2 regions of the Colwellia sp. PAMC 21821 genome follow, and region 1 is predicted to be linked to the other one. Evidence: predicted binding sites of a transcription regulator. Region 1 holds the regulator's gene; the other holds the start of a gene.
The links. Region 1 encodes NrdR, which represses ribonucleotide reductase genes. Its sites were predicted from a motif close to AAACACNANATNTNGTGTTT; they were not measured.
Positions count from the first base shown of each region.

Region 2: a site for NrdR is predicted at 1,620-1,639, ahead of nrdA (class 1a ribonucleoside-diphosphate reductase subunit alpha). Genes of this name have one in related genera too.

Region 1 is NZ_CP014943.1:1,236,220-1,239,652, reverse strand. It holds gene glyA (serine hydroxymethyltransferase) at 1-1,218, shown strand, start outside; gene nrdR (transcriptional regulator NrdR) at 1,406-1,861, shown strand; gene ribD (bifunctional diaminohydroxyphosphoribosylaminopyrimidine deaminase/5-amino-6-(5-phosphoribosylamino)uracil reductase RibD) at 1,907-3,031, shown strand; gene A3Q33_RS05175 (riboflavin synthase) at 3,109-3,433, shown strand, end outside.
Region 2 is NZ_CP014943.1:3,931,816-3,935,248, reverse strand. It holds gene ubiG (bifunctional 2-polyprenyl-6-hydroxyphenol methylase/3-demethylubiquinol 3-O-methyltransferase UbiG) at 1-272, shown strand, start outside; gene A3Q33_RS16640 (HAD family hydrolase) at 427-1,104, shown strand; gene nrdA (class 1a ribonucleoside-diphosphate reductase subunit alpha) at 1,764-3,433, shown strand, end outside.

The sequences.
Region 1 (3,433 bases):
GAACTTTATCAAGCAATGAGCAATGAAGTTGTTCGCCAAGAAGAACATATAGAACTCATCGCTTCGGAAAACTACTGTAGTCCACGTGTACTCGAAGCTCAAGGTTCACAGCTGACTAATAAATATGCCGAAGGTTACCCAGGTAAGCGTTATTACGGTGGTTGTGAATATGTTGATATCGCTGAACAGTTAGCGATTGATCGCGCAAAAGAATTATTTGGCGCTACTTATGCCAACGTGCAACCACATGCAGGTTCACAAGCTAACTCAGCTGTTTTTCAAGCCTTAGTTACTCCTGGCGGGAAAGTGTTAGGTATGAGCTTAGCGCATGGTGGTCACTTAACTCATGGCTCACATGTTAACTTTTCAGGTAAGTCATACGAAGCAATTCAGTACGGTTTACACCCTGAAACTGGCGATATTGATTACGTTGAATTAGAGCGTTTAGCAATAGAGCATAAGCCAGAGATGATTATTGGTGGTTTCTCAGCGTTTTCTGGTGTTGTTGACTGGGCGCGTATGCGTAAAATTGCCGACAAAGTTGAGGCGTATTTTTTCGTTGATATGGCACATGTTGCCGGCTTAGTTGCCGCAGGTTTATATCCTAACCCGGTGCCACACGCACATGTTGTTACGACGACTACACATAAAACATTGGCTGGCCCACGTGGTGGCTTAATCGTTTCTGCTTGTGATGATGAAGCAATTTATAAAAAATTGAACAGCGCAGTATTCCCTGGTGGTCAAGGTGGACCTTTAATGCACATTATTGCTGCGAAAGCCGTGGCATTTAAAGAAGCATTAGCGCCAGAGTTTAAAGTGTATCAGCAAAACGTATTAGATAACGCTAAAGCTATGGTGGCAGTATTACAAGAGCGTGGTTATAAAGTTGTTTCTAACAGCACTGAAAACCATTTGTTACTCCTTGATCTTATTGATAAAGATATTACCGGTAAAGATGCAGATGCCGCGTTAGGCCGTGCTCATATCACAGTAAATAAAAACTCTGTGCCAAATGACCCACGTTCACCATTTGTAACTTCTGGCCTACGTTTAGGTACTCCAGCAATTACTCGTCGTGGTTTTGGTGTTGAAGAAACTAAAATAACTACTGGCTGGATTTGCGATATTTTGGATGACATTGAAAACGAAGACGTTATCGCTAAAGTTCGCGCCGGTGTTAGTGAACTTTGTGCTCGTTTCCCTGTTTACAAGTAATAAGTTTTAGCATTAAAAATCTTGTTATTACTTTATTAAACGTCAAGTAATAACCTTAAAATGGCCACCTTTGTGGCCATTTTTTTTAACTGGTTTTTATTTGGTAAGATATTTCGCTAAATGCACTTTTTTCAATTAAAATATCGTGATTAAATTATTCATGACCCATTAACTTCGGAACTCATCAATGTATTGTCCCTTTTGTTCAGCCAACGACACTAAAGTTATCGACTCTCGTTTAGTGTCAGATGGTCATCAAGTGCGTCGTCGTCGTGAATGCTTAGCATGCCATGAAAGATATACCACGTTTGAAAGTGCCGAATTAGTGATGCCACGCATTATTAAGCGAGATGGTTCCCGCGAACCTTTTAATGAAGATAAAATGCGTAATGGCTTATTACGCGCGTTAGAAAAAAGACCCGTGAGCACAGAAGAAATGGAGCTGTCGATTAATAAACTTAAATCACAACTGCGGGCAACCGGCGAACGTGAGGTGTCGAGTGAAATGCTCGGCACTATTATCATGGAGCAACTAAAGAGTTTAGACAAAGTAGCCTATATTCGCTTTGCTTCTGTATATCGTTCATTTGAAGACATTAAAGAATTTGGTGAAGAAATCGCACGTTTAGGCGATGATGAATAATAAACGTATTAATCAACTTGGTATTACTTAATCTAGAGTGGCTTAATGAGCAATTTTTCGTTAAAAGATCATCAATTTATGCAGCGCGCTATTTGCTTGGCAAAGCGTGGTCACTTTACTACGTCACCGAACCCAAGAGTGGGTTGTGTTATCGCACTAAATGGCGAGATTGTTGGTGAAGGCTTTCACAAAAAAGCAGGGCAAGGGCATGCCGAAGTTCATGCGCTAAAACAAGCAGGCAGCAAAGCTAAAGGTGCAACCGCTTATGTCACACTTGAACCTTGCAGTCACTTTGGTTTAACTCCTCCATGCGCAGAAGCATTGATTAAAGCGCAGGTTAGTCATGTTATTGCCGCTATGGTTGATCCCAATCCAAAAGTATCAGGTCGTGGCCTTGAACTATTAGCCGCCGCGGGCATAACCACACAATTTGGTTTGCTGGAACAAGATGCTATCGCATTGAATCCAGGCTTCATTCAATTAATGACTAAAAAGTTACCCTTTGTGCGCTGTAAGTTAGCGGCAAGCCTCGACGGAAAGACTGCCATGGCCAGTGGTGAAAGCCAATGGATAACGTCTCCCGAAGCCCGCGCAGATGTTCAACGCCTCAGAGCGCAAAGCTGTGCAGTTATTTGTGGCGCGGAGTCTGTTATTTTTGACGATGCCAGAATGAATGTCCGTTGGGATGCTTTAGGGGCACTTAAAAATAGTTATGCAGAAGCTGATGTTAGACAGCCAGTGCGGATTATTATTGATGGTAAAAATCGTTTAACACCTGATCTCGCTATCTTTAAAACAACAAGTAAAATATTATTAATTCGACATGCTATTGAAAAAAGCCAAACTTGGCCGCATTTCGTAGAACAAGTCACAATTTCTAAAGCTGAAGATAGTGAACATGTTGATCTAAGCCTATTATTAGCTTATTTGGCCCAACAAGGGTTGAATGACATATTAATAGAGTCAGGAGCGAAGCTAGCGGGCGCGTTTATTAGCGCAAACTTAGTGGATGAGCTCATATTATATCAAGCGCCCAAGTTGATCGGCAGTGATGGTAAAAGTTTAGTGAGTATGCCATCAATAATACAGTTATCAGAGGCTAAGCGTCTTGATATTAGTGATATACGTATGGTGGGTAAAGATATCAGGATAACGGCAAAGTTTAGTTGATAAGCACAGGCACTGATTGGAAACCTATTTTCAGTATAAATAATAATTCATAAGCTATACAGACGACGAGAGACATTATGTTTACAGGGATAATAGAAGCCGTAGGGCGTTTAAGAGCGATTAATAGCTCAGGTGACGGCGCGCGCGTCACCATTGATACGGCAACATTAGACTTGTCAGATGTTAAATTAGGCGATTCAATTGCCACCAATGGTATTTGCCTTACTGTTGTTGCGCTCGATAATGCTAGCTTTAGCGCCGATGTTTCCAGTGAAACCTTAACGCGTACTGGTTTAGCACACTATAAAATGGGTGATAGCGTCAATCTTGAAAAAGCGATGTTACCTACAACCCGATTTGGTGGTCACATGGTTTCGGGTCATGTTGATGCGGTGAGTGAAA
Region 2 (3,433 bases), 2.2 Mb from region 1:
GTGGATTTGTTTTTTTCTCAACATTGAGTAAGTCTTTAAAAGCGTATTTATTGGCGATTGTGGCAGCAGAGAAAATTTTCAAGCTTGTGCCTAATGGCACACATGATCACAACAGTTTCATACGCCCATCCACTTTAATATCGTGGGCTGAATCATTTGACTTAAAATGTATTGATGCCGCCGGTATTCACTACAACCCGATAACTGAAAATCATAAGTTAACCGCATCGCTTGATGTTAACTATATCCTCTGTTGTCAACGCGTTCTGTAGCTAGGCTGTAGTTAGGCTGTAGTTAGGTCAGCATACTTTCAACTAACATAACTTCAATTAACATAACTCCAACTCATGAGTGCGTTGATATAAAATAAACATATCAGCGCTACCGCCAGCTTTTAAATAACCACAATAAGAAAGAGTCATATTTATGCCAACGGTTAACCATTCAACAAAGCAGCTTGCCAGCGTACTTTTTGATTTAGACGGCACACTATTAGATACCGCCGATGATTTAGGTGCGGCATTAAATCATGTTTTGCAGCAATACAATAAACCCGCTGTTGCAGCCAAAGATTATCGCCCTATTGCTTCAGACGGCGCTTTAGGATTACTTAAACTAGGCTTTGGTCATGATATAAAGCAATATGACTATGAAATTTTGCGTCAACAGTTTCTTCATTACTATCAAGAGAACATTGCCGTACATACACGTTTGTACCCAGGTGTTAAAGCGCTATTACAACACTTAGAGGATCATGCTATACCTTGGGGGATTATCACCAACAAACCAGAAGGTTTAACAAAATTACTGCTACCTCATTATCCTGAGTTTACCAACTGTGCAGTTATGGTAGGTGGTGACACCTTGGCTAAACGCAAACCCGATCCTGAGCCTATATTGCACGCCTGTGAACAAATTAATGTCGATAATAAACAGTGTTTTTATGTCGGCGATGCCCTGCGCGATATTCAATCCGGAAATAGTGCTCAAATGACAACCTTCGTTGCGAAATGGGGATATATTCTTAGTAATGAAAATTGTCAAACTTGGCAAGCCGATCACATCATCGAAAAGCCACTAGACCTACTTATGTTTATTAACTAAAACTGAGTAAAGCCTTACTGTTATTTTTGTTTCACTACAGTAAGGCATTCGTTATTTTCAAGCCGATTTGTGCTCACCACTCTAGCCAAATACTGACAAAAAAATGAAATAACCATCATTTTGTCTCGCAACACGTTTTAGCCGCTAAATTGCCTTATATATAACCTACCGCTTTATAAAAATTTCTAAACATGATCTTAAAGCGTTGATAAAATAATCACTCGTCAATTTAGCGCACAAGAATTAACCTAAAAACATAAGCCACTGAATAATAACAATTAAATTTTTTATATTACCTTTAGTCATATAAACGCTAAAAATTAAAATAAAATAATTTAGGTCTCAAAAAAAAATACAAATAAGCGTTGCGTTTTATATAAATCAAAATTGAAAAGCGCTACTAAGTTAGTTGTCACTAACAGAACTTTTACTCTAAAAAAATCAAGTAATATTCGATAATTTATATCGCTTGCATTGTAGTGCAAACCTCACTATCTTGTGATCAGATTTTGAAAAACCCCAATATATAGTGCATTTTTCATTCAAAGGCATTTTGAATGAAATACGATTTATCTCGTATAAATGACATATTGAGGCAATTAACATTATGAGCACCTATTTTGGGTGGTTGTAACAACAAATAGATTTACAGGTCTTTCATGAATAACAAACTCTTTGTTACAAAACGCAATGGTTCAAAAGAACTCATCGACTTAGAAAAAATCCACAAAGTTATTGCTTGGGCAGCTAATGGCCTAGACAATGTTTCGGTGTCACAAGTTGAATTGAAATCTCATATTCAGTTTTATGACGGTATTAAAACCGCTGACATTCATGAAACCATTATTAAATCAGCCGCTGATTTAATCTCGGAAGAAACACCTGATTATCAATACCTATCAGCACGCTTAGCTATCTTCCATTTACGTAAAAAAGCTTACGGCCAATTTGAGCCTCCAAAGCTTTATCCACATGTCGTAAAATTAGTTGAAGCGGGCAAATATGATCAGCATTTATTAACTGATTACAGCGCTGAAGAATTCGAACAGTTAGAAGGTTTTATGGATCACGGACGTGATCTAGATTTCAGTTATGCGGCGGTAAAACAGTTAGAAGGTAAATACCTTGTACAAAACCGTGTCACCGGTGAAATTTATGAAAGTGCGCAATTTCTTTATATTTTAGTCGCGGCTTGTTTATTCGCTAAATACCCGAAAGAAACCCGCTTAGATTATGTTAAAGGTTTTTATAACGCTATTTCTACCTTTAAGCTTTCATTGCCAACACCTATTATGGCAGGTGTTCGTACGCCTACTCGCCAATTTTCGTCTTGTGTATTAATTGAATGTGGCGATAGCTTAGATTCAATTAACGCGACAACGAGTTCAATTGTAAAATATGTTTCTCAGCGTGCGGGCATTGGTATTAACGCCGGTCGTATTCGCGCATTAGGTAGCACAATTCGTAATGGTGAAGCATTTCATACCGGTTGTATTCCTTTTTACAAGCTCTTTCAAACAGCGGTTAAAAGCTGTTCGCAAGGTGGAGTTCGTGGTGGCGCAGCTACCCTTTTCTATCCGCTTTGGCATTTAGAAGTTGAAAGTTTACTGGTACTTAAAAATAACCGTGGTGTTGAAGAGAACCGCGTTCGCCATTTAGATTACGGCGTACAATTTAATAAATTAATGTATCAACGCTTGATCAAAGGTCAATCTATTACCTTATTTAGCCCAAGTGATGTACCTGGCTTATACGACGCATTCTTTGAAGATCAAGACAAGTTTGAAGAGCTTTACGTTAAATACGAAGCCGATGCTTCAATTCGTAAAAAATGCATCAAAGCGATTGAACTGTTTACTTTATTTGCCCAAGAGCGCGCAAGTACGGGTCGTATATACTTACAAAACGTGGATCACTGTAATACGCATTCACCATTTGACCCAACTGTAGCCCCTATTCGTCAAAGTAATTTATGTTTAGAAATTGCCTTACCAACCAAGCCAATGAAGGATGTTAACGACCCTGATGGTGAAATTGCGCTATGTACATTATCCGCCTTTAACTTAGGCGCGATTGACAGCCTTGACGAATTAGCAGGTTTAGCTGATTTAGCCGTACGTGCTTTAGACAGTTTATTAGATTACCAAGACTACCCAGTTCCGGCTGCACATACCGCAACTATGGGCCGTCGTACATTAGGTATAGGTGTTATTAACTACGCTTATTACTTAGCAAAAAATGGTGTTTTCTACTCAAATGGTAGTGCGAATAATTTAACTCATCGTACTTTTGAAGCCATTCAATACTATTTATTAAAAGCGTCTAACGA